One region of the Thalassospira sp. ABL2_045 genome, then DNA from elsewhere that is predicted to be linked to it. Evidence: riboswitches for the same ligand, from Rfam matches in the RefSeq annotation. Region 1 holds a riboswitch; the other holds the start of a gene.
The links. Region 1 has a riboswitch for thiamine pyrophosphate ahead of thiM (hydroxyethylthiazole kinase). Riboswitches for the same ligand answer to the same signal wherever they lie in the genome.
Positions count from the first base shown of each region.

Region 1 (7,316 bases):
GGGCGCGCGTTGCGGTAGTCGATGTAGTAGGAGTGTTCCCAAACATCGCAACCGAGCAGCGGGGTCTGACCGTGAACAAGCGGGTTTTCCGCGTTCGGGGTTTTGGTCACGACCAGCTTGCCGGATTTATCCATTGCCAGCCAGCACCAGCCCGAACCGAACTGGGTGACGCCAGCCTGAATGAAGGCTTCTTTGAAGGCATCGACAGAGCCGAAATCTTCAACGATTTTCTTTTCGAGTTCACCCGGGATGGCGCCGCCGCCATTGCCCTTCATCATCTGCCAGAACTCGATATGATTCCAGTGCTGGGCCGCGTTGTTGAACAGGCCTTCTTTGGAAGCGTCGCCATAAGAAGCAACAACGATTTCCTCAAGCGACTTGCCTTCAAGGCCCGAACCTTCGAGCAGCTTGTTGCCGTTCACAACATAGGCGTTGTGGTGTTTGTCATGGTGAAACTCGAGAGTTTCAGACGACATGACCGGTGCAAGCGCGTCATATGCATACGGAAGTGCTGGGAGTTCAAATGCCATGATACAGTTCCTCGACTTTCATTATTAATCTGTGCGGTAACGCAACATATCCCTTTTTGCGCCTTTGATAAAAGTGAAAATCCCGTGCAACATGTTGGCAAGCTTTGTTGCAGGCGTGATCGGTGCATCAGGCGCGTTACCTGCGATCTTTTATCTAGCGCGCATTGGCGTTTATGCAATGCGGGGCTGCGTTACCTTTTGATAGATCGATATATGATGAACATTCCTGTGCCAAAAACGTTCCCGTAAATCGCGGAAATTTTTGACAAGGCCGGACATGGAAACAGGCAGTTCTGCCTATTCCTTATAGAGTCCGACCATCTTCTGGCTTTCGTCGCCATTTGTAAGGGTAACGTCATATTCTCCACGCTTGAGCGCGGAGATGTCGATCTTGCACGGGAAACGGACGCAATCGCGTTTGATCGCAACAGTGCCGTCTTCCTGATGGCTGAGTGTCACTTCACCCTTGGCCATTTCAGAATGAATGGTGACGCTGTCCGTGGTTGGTTTCGGTGCAGATTTGATTGCAGCCAGCGCGGCTGTCGTGATCGTCATAAGACCAATCAAGGCAATGGCAACCGGCTTGCTGCGCAGAGATCTAAGCATGTCTTCCTCGCGCGGTTGTGCTTGGTTCATGCGTAGTAATCTGAACTGCGAAGCCGAAAAATTAACGGCGCAAATGGGGCATTTCCGTGCCGATAGCATCACTTGGGGCGTGGCAGCCATGCGTCTGGCGCGCACAAGTTTCCGCCCGCTAGGCCAGATGCCCCCGCGCTGATCTAAGCTTTTCTGCGATATCTGCGGTGGCCTTTTGCGGATCAGCCTGCCCACAGATGGCGGACACAACCGCCAGCCCATCCGCACCGCTTTCAAGGACGGCCAGGACATGCTCCCCTTTAAGCCCACCAATCGCGACCGAGGGCAGGCCAACCATCCGCGCCAGCCTTTCCAGCCCGTCAAACCCGATGGCCGGTTTGTGGTCTGGCTTGGTTGGTGTAGCAAATACCGGGCCGATGCCGACATAATCGACAATGGTGCGGTCAACCTTTTGCGCGACCTCTTCGCTTTCGATCGACAGGCCGATGATCTTGTCCGGGCCAAGGCGTTCGCGCGCGATTTGCGATGGCATGTCATCCTGCCCGACATGCAACCCATGCGCGCCAATCGCAATGGCGGCGTCGATATCGTCATTGACGATCAGTGGCACATTTGTGCCTTCCATCGCCTGCATCAATTCCCGGCCAACGCGAATGAGGCCGTCAGTTCCGGCCTCCTTGTCGCGCAGCTGAATGATGGTGGCCCCGCCGGCAATCGCGGCCATGGTGGTTTCCACCATCGAATGGTCCCGGCACAGATCAGGATCAAGCACAAGATAGAGCGACAGATCAAAGGACGTCATTGCGGATCGATCCGAAGGTTCTTGGCGTAGGTTTCACCGTCAAGATTGTGCAGGCCATCAATAAAGGCAGTCATGAAGGATGCCGGGCCGTTTGCCGTCTTCGCCGCGATCTCGCCGGCCACGGCAAAGTTGCCAAGGGCCGCAATGGTGGCTTCAAACGCCTGATCGGGGGCAACGGCGACATAGGCACCGACAAGGGCGGTCAGCGAGCACCCGGTAGCGGTGATTTTCGGCATCAGGCCCGAACCGCCGGCAATGCGCACCGAACGCGCGCCATCGGTGACGAAATCGACCTCGCCCGTAACCGCAACAACGCAACCTTGTGCACTCGCAAGGCTGCGTGCGGCTTCTTCTGCCTGTTCGACCGGATCACCACTATCAACGCCCTGACCGGCACTTTGACCGCCACCAAGGGCGATGATTTCCGATGCGTTGCCACGAATGACGGTGGGTTTGAGTTTCAAAAGTTCTGCCACAGTGCCGCGGCGATAACCGGTGGCAAAATGGGCCACCGGATCAAGCACCCATGGCTTGCTGGCCTGATTGGCCGATTTGGCAGCCGCAATCATGCCATCGACCCAGTTGGGTGACAGGGTGCCGATATTGACGGTAAGCGCACCGGCAATGGCGGCAAATTCACCGGATTCTTCAGGTGTGTGGACCATGGCGGGCGAGGCACCGGCTGCCAACAGGACATTGGCGGCATAATTCATCGCGACATAGTTGGTGATGCATTGCACTAACGGATTGATCGCACGCATGCGCTCAAACAGATCAGTCGCGGTCTGGGAAATTACGGTCGTCATGTCGAGGCTCCAATGCAGAACTTTTGCGGTTGGAGACCCAGTTCGAAGTCGGAAAGATGGAGAACGTCGTGGTCCGCGTTCGCACCGTCCCTACGCCAGTATGAACTGGATCAGGTTCAAAGGGTCACTGCGCGGCAGTTTCTCAGCCCCCTGTCGGGGCTCCCCTTGGTGAGTGCTCAACATGGGTTTTATTGCGCATTCTGTCAATTCATCCGATGGCACGCGCCCGGCAAATCAGAAACGGCGGAATGGCATCTGCCCATCCCGCCGTTTCCATCGTTTCAATTTCGTGGGCCAGCCTACTTGCGACGTTCCATCGCGGCCTTGAGTGCCGCTGCCATCGCACCCCCGTCTCCGCCGGAATTGCCCCCGGAATTGCCGCGGCCCTGTCCACCGCCTTGAGGGCGATTACCCGATGAATGCTGCGGCCGGTTGCCGCCACGCGGTGCCGCACCGCGATTATCCGCGCGCTTTTCACGCGTCCCTTCGTAATCGGGGGCTGATTTCATCGAAAGCCCGATGCGTTTGCGCGGTGCATCGACTTCCATGACGGTGACCGAGACAATCTGACCGGCCTTGACCACCTGACGAGGGTCTTCGACAAACTTGTCGGCCAGCTGCGAGATATGAACAAGGCCATCCTGATGCACGCCGATATCCACGAACGCGCCAAAGTTTGTCACGTTGGTGACCGTGCCTTCAAGCTTCATACCGGTGCGCAGGTCCTTGATCTCATTGACACCCTCGGTGAATTTGGCGGTCTTGAATTCCGGGCGCGGATCACGGCCGGGCTTATCGAGTTCGGCGATGATGTCGCGGATGGTCGGCACGCCAAATATGTCATCGGCGAAATCTTCGGCCCGAAGTGTTTTGATAAAGCCCGAATCCCCGATGAGATCGGCCAGTGGCTTGGCGGCCTTGGTACTGATCTTTTCGACCAGCGGATAGGCTTCCGGGTGTACGGCCGATGCATCCAGCGGGTTGGTCGCCCCGCGAATACGCAAGAAACCCGCACACTGCTCAAACGCCTTTGGCCCGAGACGCTCGACCTTTTTAAGGTCGGTACGCGACTGGAACGCGCCATTGGAGTCGCGATAGCCGACAATATTACGTGCCAGCGTCTCTGTCAGGCCAGCGACACGGGTCAGAAGCGGGATGGAGGCGGTATTAAGGTCAACACCCACACCGTTCACGCAATCCTCAACCACCGCATCAAGTGATCTGGCCAGTTTGGTTTCCGATACGTCATGCTGATACTGCCCGACACCGATCGACTTCGGTTCGATCTTGACCAGTTCTGCCAGTGGATCCTGCAGACGGCGGGCAATCGATGCCGCCCCGCGCAGTGACACGTCAAGATCGGGGAATTCTTCAGCTGCGAACTGGGATGCGGAATAAACCGACGCGCCGGCCTCATTGACGATGACTTTGGTGGCCTTAAGGGCCGGAAAGCGTTTCAGAAGCTGACCGGCAAGCTCGTCGGTTTCACGTGAAAAGGTGCCATTGCCAATCGCGATCAGTTCGATCTGATGACGGGATGCCAGGGCGGCAAGGGTATTAAGTGCCCCTTCAACGTCATTGCGCGGCTGGAAGGGATAAACCGTTGCGGTATCGACCAGCTTGCCGGTGGCATCCACCACCGCAACCTTGACCCCGGTGCGCACACCCGGATCAAGCCCCATGGTGGCCTTTTGCCCGGCAGGTGCGGCCAGCAACAGGTCCTTGAGGTTGTCGGCAAACACCTTGATCGCACCTTCTTCGGCGGAATCGCGCAACGTGCCAAACAGATCAAGCTCAATCGACAGCGACAGTTTGACGCGCCATGTCCAGCGCACGGTATCCATCAGCCACTTGTCAGCCGCACGTCCCTTGTCCGCAATGCCGACATGGGCGGCGATCATGATTTCGGCCCGGCCCGGCTGGCTACGCGGACGGTCTTCGTCTTCTTTGCCAAGGGTCAGTTTCAACTGCAGGATGTCTTCATTGCGCCCGCGGAAAAGGGCCAGTGCGCGGTGCGACGGGCAGGTTTTGATTTTTTCGGAATGCTCGAAATAGTCCGAGAATTTCGCTCCTTCGGCCTGTTTACCTTCGATGACAGACGCGGTGATTTCACCCTCATTCCACAAATGGTCACGCAGCTTGGCAACAAGGTCGGCGTCCTCGGCAAAGCGTTCCATCAGAATCTGGCGCGCGCTATCAAGGGCGGCCTTGGTGTCTTCCACGCCCTTTTCGGCATCGACAAACTTGGTTGCCTCGGTTTCCGGATCAAGGGTTGGTTCGTTGAACAGGCTATCGGCCAACGGCTGCAGCCCGGCTTCGCGGGCGATCTGGGCCTTGGTGCGGCGCTTTTTCTTGTAGGGCAGATACAAATCTTCAAGACGGGTCTTGGTATCGGCCTCGTTGATCTGGGCTTCAAGTTCCGGGGTGAGCTTTTCCTGTTCGCGAATGCTTTCGAGCACCGATGCGCGGCGTTCTTCAAGCTCGGTCAGATAGCGCAGGCGGTCTTCCAGCGTACGAAGTTGGGTATCATCAAGCCCGCCGGTTTTCTCTTTGCGGTAACGGGCGATGAACGGAACGGTGGAGCCTTCATTGAGCATCTCGATGGTGGCAATGACCTGTTCCGGACGAACCGAAAGTTCTTCGGCGATACGCTGGGGAATTGGACGCATGGTTTCTCCTTGTTTTGCTCGTATGCTTGGAATAGCGGCTTTGCGCGTCCTCGAAAAGAGTCTGTTTTTCTCAATTTTTCGGACGCACTCACATCAGGATTCCCTGTTTGATTCCAAAGGCCTGAAATCACATGGGTTTGTCCGTGCTTTTGCCCATGGCCCAGCGGACTTGCTGATCGGGATTACGCAGGTTATTTCTTTGGCAAATGTGATTTATCGGGCCAAGCCCACAGCAGGAGAAGCCGAATGGCCGGAAAGTTCCGCGAAACCGTCATTCACGAAGTTCCCAAGGAAAAGGCAGAACCGCAGGCCGATACCAATTCGGTAGCTGACGAGATCGCCGGGGCAGAGGAAGCACCCAAGCTGTCTCAGGATGCGATCAATGCGTTGAATGAGGCCAAGGCCGCCAAGGAAGCCGCCGCCAAAGCGCGCGAAATCGGTGGGCCCAAAGGCCCCGAACCGACCCGCTTCGGGGATTGGGAAAACAAGGGCCGCTGCATCGATTTCTGATCGCAGCGTTTGAACCCAGATACGAAAAAGGCCGAAGCAAAATGCTCCGGCCTTTTGTCTTTTCAGGGCATCAAAGCGTCTGCGAACTAGGCACCGCGGATAGCCTTGATGTTGTTGGCATATTCACCCGGACCACCTTTGAAGGTGGCGGAGCCTGCAACCAGAACATTGGCACCGGCTTCGATCACCTGAGGCGCGATTTCCGGGTTTACGCCACCATCGACTTCAAGGTCGATGTCGCGGCCGGTGGCTTCGATCATCTTGCGGATGCGTTTGATCTTTTCAAGCTGGCTTGGAATGAATTTCTGACCGCCAAAGCCCGGGTTCACGGTCATGACCAGAACCAGGTCGACCATGTCCATGACATATTCAATCACACTTTCCGGGGTCGACGGATTCAGTGACACGCCGGCTTTTTTGCCCAGCGACTTGATCAGCTGCAGCGAGCGATGCAGGTGCGGACCGGCTTCGGCATGGATGGTGATGATATCGGAACCGGCATTGGCAAATGCTTCGATATACGGATCGACCGGTGCAATCATCAGATGTACGTCAAACACCTTGTCGCTGTGTGGGCGCAGCGCCTTGACCACATCCGGGCCAATGGTGATGTTCGGTACATAGTGACCATCCATCACATCAATGTGGATATAGTCGGCACCGGCTTCATCAACAGCGCGGACATCAACGCCAAGCTGGGCGAAATCGGCCGAAAGGATCGAAGGTGCGATTTTAATGTTCGACGTGGTCATGCGTCACAGGTCCTGAAGCGATATGGGATACGGGAAATTCGCGGCCTTCATACCCCAGAATGCCCCCCATGTCACCCGAATGGGACTCATGGCTGCCTTGTGTGCGCAAAAGCCTGATCTTGTGGTCGAAAATCAGGACTTTTTGACAAGTCGGGCGCAGAAAAAGCCATCCATGCCGCCAAAATCGGCCATGTGGATCGGCAGAATGCGCAATTCACCGGCATCGTTGATCGCCTCATCCCAACCACCAAGTTCATCGGTGGTGATGGCTTTGCGTTCATAATTCGGATGATCGGCAAGGAAGGATTTTACCTGATACTCGCCCTCTTCGGGTTGTAGCGAACAGGTGCAATAGATGAGCTCTCCACCAACATTCAAAAGCTTGTCGGCTTGACGCAGAAGTTTGCTTTGGATCGGCAGAAGCGATTGCAGCAGCTTGTCATTCTGACGCAGCAGGATGTCCGGGTGGCGGCGAATGGTGCCGGTAGCCGAGCAGGGTGCATCAAGCAATACCGCATCAGCGCGCGGCGTATCGGGCGCCAGGTCGGTGGCATCGCCGGTGACAACCGCGGCACCCAGCGAGACACGTTCAAGGTTCTCGAAAACACGCTTAAGACGGCCTTCGGATTTATCCACGGCAATCGCGCTGG
Region 1 covers NZ_JBSWYV010000001.1:488,010-495,325, forward strand. The annotation lists gene ACXAIA_RS02295 (superoxide dismutase) at 1-530, opposite strand, end outside; gene ACXAIA_RS02300 (hypothetical protein) at 828-1,166, opposite strand; gene thiE (thiamine phosphate synthase) at 1,285-1,929, opposite strand; gene thiM (hydroxyethylthiazole kinase) at 1,926-2,735, opposite strand; TPP riboswitch at 2,806-2,911, opposite strand; gene ACXAIA_RS02315 (Tex family protein) at 3,035-5,404, opposite strand; gene ACXAIA_RS02320 (DUF1674 domain-containing protein) at 5,651-5,914, shown strand; gene rpe (ribulose-phosphate 3-epimerase) at 6,001-6,666, opposite strand; gene ACXAIA_RS02330 (RsmB/NOP family class I SAM-dependent RNA methyltransferase) at 6,799-7,316, opposite strand, start outside.

Region 2 (7,316 bases), on a different contig from region 1:
GTCCTAACTCATTCAAATGATGGCACGCTGATGAAAAAGCCCCTGCTCCTTGTCAAAATCCTGACACCGATGATCCTGGTCGCGCTGGTCATTGGCATCGGAAGCCTGCAGGTTCTCTACAAGGACATGATCAAAGGGCGCAGTGCGTCGATGCTGAGCCTTGCGGAAACCAATGCCGAGATGATCAACGCCGTTGCAGCCTATGACAACCGCAAAGCACCGGAAAATCACAATGAAGCTGCATTTGCAGCAACCCTGTCGCAGGTGCGGGACGCGTTCAACTCACTTTCAGCACTTCAAGGCACAGAAGAACTTCTGTTCGTTCGACGTGTCGACGATGGAATTGATATTCTTGTTCATCAGGAAACCAGGATCAAAGAGCGCGATCACAGTCGCAAGATTTCCCTGGACGCAGATTATGCCAGACCGATGCTTGCTGGTTTGGCCGGGCAATCCGGTTTGACGTGGGTCATAGATGAACATGGCAATGAGTTGCTTATTGCCTATGCCCCTGTTCCCAAAATGGGTGTAGCCGTCATTGTCGAAGCCCCCCGTGACGAGATGATCGCACCGTTCATAAACACCGCGATCATGTTGATGACCTTGGGGATCGCGGCCATTGCCGTGGCCACCACCTATACCTATTCCCAGATCATGCATGTGATCAACGGCACCCTGCGCGCGCAAGATCAGGCCGTTCAAGCCCGCAAAGAGGCCGAACGCGCCCAAAGGGTTCTTGAACATGCCCTGAAATCTTCCAGCGAAGGTTTTGCCCTGTTTGATGCCGAAGACCGTTTGGTCATCTGTAATGATGTCTATCGTGACATCTATAAAACCCATGCCGATGCCATTAAACCAGGCGCCAGGTTTGAGCATATCCTGCGGGTCGGCCTGTCACGCGGTGCGTTCCCCGATGCCGTTGGTGTCGAGGAAATCTGGCTAGCGGATCGGCTTGAACAACATCGCCAACCGACAAGCCGGGTTGAACAGCAGGTCGGCGATCGCTGGCTTCTGATCTCCGAACAGCGCACCGAAGATGGCGGCATCGTTGGCGTTAGAACCGACATTACCGAGCTTAAGAGCAAAGAACGCGAATTGCGCGTCAGCGAGCGCAGGTTCCGGGACTTCACCCAGACCGCGTCAGACTGGGTTTGGGAAACCGATGCCGATCATCGCGTCAAGGACACCAGCATCCGTGCGGCGGATGTTCCGAACTTCGACATCGATAATGTGCAGGGCAAACGGCGTGACGAATATGCCGCCGAGCCGACCGACACCCCGAAATGGCGCAAACACTATGAGATGCTCGAAGCGCGTCAGCAATTTCGCGATTTCCAGTATCAGGTCCAACTCAATGATCATACGGTGCTGACGATTTCGATCTCGGGCGTTCCTGTCTATGACGAGGTTGGCACCTTCCTTGGCTATCGCGGGACCGGGCGTGACATCACCGCCCTGATTGAAACGCGCGAGCGGTTCCGGGTGGCGTTCGAAAGTGTCACGGTCGGGATTGTCTTTGCCGATGAAACCGGCGTGATCGAGGGCTTCAATCCCGAAGCCGAAAACATCTTTGGCTATAGTGCTGAGGAAGTCATTGGTCAGAACGTCTCGATCCTGATGCCCAATCCCGACAGTTCGCGCCATCACACCTATTTCAAAAATTATCTCAATACCGGGGACGCCCAGATCATTGGCAAGGGTCGCGAGGTCAAAGGCAAGAACAAGAATGGCACGATCTTCCCGATGAACCTTGGCATTGCTGAAATGAATGTGCAGGGCCGGCGCCATTTCATTGCCTCGATCACCGACCTGACCCAAGAACACGCGCTGGAGCATCAACTGCGCCGCTCCCAGAAAATGGAAGCCATCGGGCAATTGACCGGCGGGGTCGCCCATGACTTCAACAATCTTCTGGGTATCATTGTCGGCAACCTCGACCTCGCCCGACGCAAACTTGAAGAAGACTCCCCCATCACGAAGTTCGTCGGCAAGGCCATGACGGCGGCAGAACGCGGAGCCACTCTGACACGGCGCTTGCTGAACTTCTCGCGCCAGGCGCCAGAGGAAAACGAAGCGCTGGTGATTAACGATATTCTTGTCGAACTGCGCGACCTGATTGGCAAATCCATTACATCAAAAATCTCGTTTGATCTGAAACTGTCCGATGACCTTCCGCCGGTGCGGCTCAATGTCGGCGATTTCGAGGACGCGATCATCAATCTTGCCGTCAATGCCCGCGACGCCATGCCCGATGGCGGGCAAGTGACCATCGAAACCCGGGTTTCGCATATTGATGCCGTCACGGTCCCCGCCGTGCAAAAAGTCCCGGAAGGCGATTACGTCGAACTGATCGTCAGTGACGATGGCAAGGGCATGTCAGCCGAGGTCGCCGAACAGATCTTCCAGCCCTTCTTCACCACCAAGGAACGCGGCAAGGGCACCGGCCTTGGCCTTGCCATGGTGTATGGCTTTGTCAAACGATCCGGGGGCTATATCTCGCTTTATTCCGAGGTCGGCATTGGCACCACATTCCGGATTTACCTGCCGCTTGCCGATGACGTTGGCCCGAAGATCCCCTACACCAACTTCGACACCGAAGCCGATCCGGAACGTGGCACCGAAACGGTCCTGATTGTTGATGATGAACAACAGCTGGCCGAAATCGCCGCCTCAGCACTTGGCGAGTATGGTTACCAGACCATCATCGCCCACAGCGGCAAGGAAGGCCTCGCCATCATTGAAGAACGCGATGACATCGATATGGTCTTTACCGATATCGTCATGCCAGGCGGCATGAACGGACTGGAACTGGGCGACAAGGCGCGTGAACTCCGCCCGCATCTGGCTGTGCTGACCTGTTCGGGCTTTACCGCCGGGGTCTTGCATGAACGCGCCGAGGATAAACCGGTCTATCCCCTGATCAGCAAGCCTTACACGAACCGTGAGTTGGCCAATGCTGTGCGCAAGACGCTTGATCAGGTCCATGAAGAAACCTGAGGCTTCCTCATATTTCGTTTTGCCAGTCTGTTGCGATTTGATGTCACAAACCTTGACGGCAGCAAATTGTCTGCGCATAGTCCCGTGATCTCCGGGGGGGCCGATCGTAAATCGGCTGAGAGGTTCGGTGTTGCCGAACGACCCTTTGAACCTGAACCGGTTAAGACCGGCGTAGGAAGGATCGTATGCGCAGCACAGAACACGCGCCCCAGACGGCGCAAAATCCCACGAAATTTGATATCGCCCTTGATGGCGCCAGCGTTGCTTTTAATGGCGCGGACATTTTCCATGACCTTGACCTGACGTTACAGGCGGGCAGCTTTACCTGCCTGCTGGGACCAAGTGGTGTCGGCAAAAGCACGCTTTTGCGGTATTTCGCGGGCCTCGTCGAAGGCGATGTTCGCGGTACCATCACCTGTTCCGACAATCTCCCCCTTACTGGGCGTGTCGCCTATATGGCGCAGCAGGACCTGCTTTTGCCCTGGCGTACCGTGCATGAAAACGTGGTGCTGGGTGCTGTCCTGCGCGGTGAAAAACCAAAACATGACAAAGCCTCACATTTGTTAAATGAGGTCGGGTTGGCTGATGCCGCCCATCTGCGCCCCGCAGAACTTTCTGGCGGCATGAAACAGCGTGCCGCCCTTGCCAGAACGCTGATGGAAGACCGCCCGGTGGTTCTGATGGACGAACCGTTTTCCGCCCTTGATCCGCTCAACCGTTTGCGTCTGCAGGAACTGGCGGCACGGGTGCTGCGCGGCAAAACGGTTTTGTTGGTAACCCACGATCCGCTGGAGGCCCTGCGATTGGGCTACCGGGTTCATGTGCTGTCTGGCAGCCCGGCGCGGCTACAGGATGCCATCACGCCCAAGGGCCAAAGCCCGCGCAACATCGCCGACCCAGAAATTCTGGCCCAGCAGGCCGAACTTCTGGAGCAACTGGGCGCCGATCAGTCGGAGGGCGCGGCATGACCAACCCAATCAATCCTCACACCAAATCAAAACCGCTGTCAGAACGGCGCTGGCTCAAACTTGCAAGGCCGCTGATCATCATTGTCGCCTTGATTGCCACCTGGCAGATGCTGGTCATTGTCACGGGGGCGCCGAAATACATGCTGCCAACGCCCTCTGACGTCTGGGCGACATTGATCGCACGCCATGATGTCTTGTTCGATCACGCGCAATACACCATTGCCGAAACCGTCATTGGTCTGTTTGCCGGTGCCGCCCTTGGCACCTTGGCCGCCATTCCGATGGCGCTGTTTTCGCCGGTGCGTTTCTGGTTGATGCCGATCCTGCTTGTTTCGCAAGCCATTCCGTTCTTTGCCCTGGCCCCGCTTCTGGTGCTGTGGCTTGGCTTTGGTCTGGCATCCAAGATCGCCATGGCCGCCCTGATCATTTTCTTCCCGGTTACGGTGGCCTTCTTTGATGGCTTGTCACGGACTGAAACCGGCTGGCTTGATCTGGCGCGCACCATGGGGGCCAGCCGCTGGCGGCTCTTGACCCATATTCGCCTGCCCGCCGCCCTGCCCGCCTTTGCATCGGGCTTTCGGGTGGCCACCGCCGTCGCCCCGATTGGGGCGGTGATTGGCGAATGGGTCGGGTCCAGTCACGGTCTGGGTTATCTGATGTTGCATGCCAATGCCCGGGTTCAGATCGATATGGTTTTCGCCTGTCTTCTGATCCTGTGTGCGTTTTCAATCACGCAATATTTCATTGTCGATCGCGTGCTGCGCGCCGCCCTGCCATGGCAGCCCGACAGTTTGAAACCGGCACAATAAACCGAATATCGCTGCCTGATGGGCGGTGAAAACAATCCTCATACAATTAACGCCCAGCGCATAAAGGCGCATAAATACGGAGGTTCTTCCATGCCACGCCTTAAATCCATACTTACCGCAGCCAGTCTTGGAGCTGCTGTTCTGGGAACATCGAGCACCGCTTTTGCTGCGGACAAGCTGACCATTCTTCTTGATTGGTTTGTAAACCCCGATCACGCGCCGCTGATCGTTGCCAAGGAAAAGGGGTTCTTTGCCAACCATGATCTCGATGTCGAGCTGATCGAACCGTCCGATCCGTCCGCCCCGCCGCGCCTTGTCGCCGCTGGTCAGGGTGACGTAGCGGTGAACTATCAGCCACAGCTTCATGTTCAGGCCGCCGAAGGTCTGCCGCTAACCCGGATCGGCACACTTGTGGCCACCCCGCTTAACAGCCTGATTGTGCTTGAAGACGGCCCGATCAAGGAGATCGCCGACCTTAAGGGCAAGAAAATCGGTTATTCCCTGGCCGGGTTTGAAGATGCACTTCTTGGCACCATGCTGGCCAATCACGGCGTCTCGATTGACGATGTCGAGTTGATCAATGTGAACTTCTCGCTTTCACCTTCGCTTTATTCCGGTCAGGTCGATGCGATCATTGGCGGCTATCGCAATTTCGAGCTCAACCAGATGGAGATCGAAGGCAAGCCGGGCAAGGCATTCTTTGTCGAGGAAGAAGGCGTTCCGCCCTATGACGAGCTGATCCTCACAGTCCGTAATGATCAGACCGATGATCCACGCTATGCCCGCATGCTCGCCGCCCTTGAAGAAGGTGTGCAGTACCTGATCAACCATCCAGATGACAGCTGGCAGGCCTTTATTTCCGCCTATCCGAACCTTGATGACGAACTCAACATCGAGGCCTGGGCCGATACCCTGCCGCGCTTTGCCCTGCGCCCGGCCGCCCTTGATAAGGCCCGCTATGCCCGCTTTGCCGATTACATGGTCAAACAGGGCCTGATCGAAGAAACCCCGGCGCTTGAAAGCTATGTCGCCGTCATCGAATGATCAATTGATCGCATAACCAACAAGTCCCCCCTGCTTTCGCGGTTTGCGTCCCAGCACCCGCGAAAGCACCCCGAAAGGCCGGAACGTGTGCCCCGCATTCCGGCCTTTCCCTTGCGCCGGTGAGATTGACCGTTACCTTATAATGGGTCGTAAAACCCATCAGGGCGGTTACGCCACCATCGGAGCAGGACATAAAAGTGCAGCAACAAACCAAACCCGACCATCACACCGATACCGGTTTTGAAAACCGCCATCCCCTGCCCGATACGGTCAAACGGTCCTTCTGGCACTTTTTGCGGCGGCGCTATTTTGGCGATGACAACTGGCCCAAGGCCAAACATCAAATCGGCAAGATCCCGACCGAAGCCCCCGATCATGCGGCCATACACAATCCCGACCCGACCCGCCTGCAGGTCACATGGGTTGGTCATGCCACGGTGCTGGTGCAATATGGCGGGCTGAATATCCTGACCGATCCGGTGTTTTCCGAGCGCGCATCGCCGTTCAAGCGCCTTGGTCCGAAACGCTATACCCAGCCGGGCCTTGCCATTGATCAGCTGCCCAAGCTTGATCTGGTGTTGCTGTCGCATAATCACTATGACCATTTCGATCTTGATAGCCTGACGCAGCTTGGCAACACGCCGCTTTATGCCCTGCCGCTTAAGAACGGTGCGCTTCTGGAAAAGGCGGGCATCAATACTGATCGTTATGTCGAGCTCGACTGGGATGAAAGCCATCATCACGGGGACCTCGTAATCACCCATGTCCCGTCCAACCATTGGTCAAGCCGCACCACGAAGGACCGCAAGGAAATGCTGTGGGGTGGGTATGTCCTTGAGTTCGCTGACGGCTACCGGTTCTATTTTGTCGGGGATACCGGCTGGAACGAGGCGCTGTTTACCGAAATGGGTGCCATACATGGTGGGATTGATTTTGGCCTGATCCCTATCGGGGCCTATGACCCGCGCGACTTCATGCGCAATGCCCACTGCAATCCCGAAGAAGCCATTCAGATCATGCAGAAAATGGGAGTCAAACAGGCGCTTGCCATTCATTGGGGGACCTTTGTCCTGACCGCCGAACCGGTTGATGAACCACCCACTCGACTGGCCACCGCACGCAAGGATGCCGGAATTGCGGAGGATGATTTCATCGCCCCGCCGATTGGTGCAACCCGGTTCTTTGCGGGTAAACCCAAACCCGCATCGACAACCCGCGAAAAGGTCGAGCCTACGGCGTCTGCGACATAGCAGCCCACTCAAGTTCGGTTTGGTGGTTTTTCAAACTGCGTGCTAAGCATCAATGATTGCGTCACAAAACCGTAACATTGATTGCCCCGCCATGAGTTTGACTGTCTTTCTTGCCGTAATGGGTGCTGCTCTGATGCATGCCGTGTGGAATGCATTGGTCAAGGGTGGCTCGGACAAACTGATGAACATGACGGCAATCGTGCTGGGCCATACACCGATTGTTTTGCTTCTGCTGCCGTTTGTCGACC
Region 2 covers NZ_JBSWYV010000003.1:265,665-272,980, forward strand. The annotation lists gene ACXAIA_RS07230 (PAS domain S-box protein) at 31-2,997, shown strand; TPP riboswitch at 3,081-3,192, shown strand; gene ACXAIA_RS07235 (ABC transporter ATP-binding protein) at 3,183-3,965, shown strand; gene ACXAIA_RS07240 (ABC transporter permease) at 3,962-4,774, shown strand; gene ACXAIA_RS07245 (ABC transporter substrate-binding protein) at 4,865-5,818, shown strand; gene ACXAIA_RS07250 (MBL fold metallo-hydrolase) at 6,016-7,068, shown strand; gene ACXAIA_RS07255 (EamA family transporter) at 7,160-7,316, shown strand, end outside.
Region 2: linked by a shared signal. The riboswitch ahead of ACXAIA_RS07235 (ABC transporter ATP-binding protein) and the one ahead of thiM (hydroxyethylthiazole kinase) in region 1 are both predicted to bind thiamine pyrophosphate.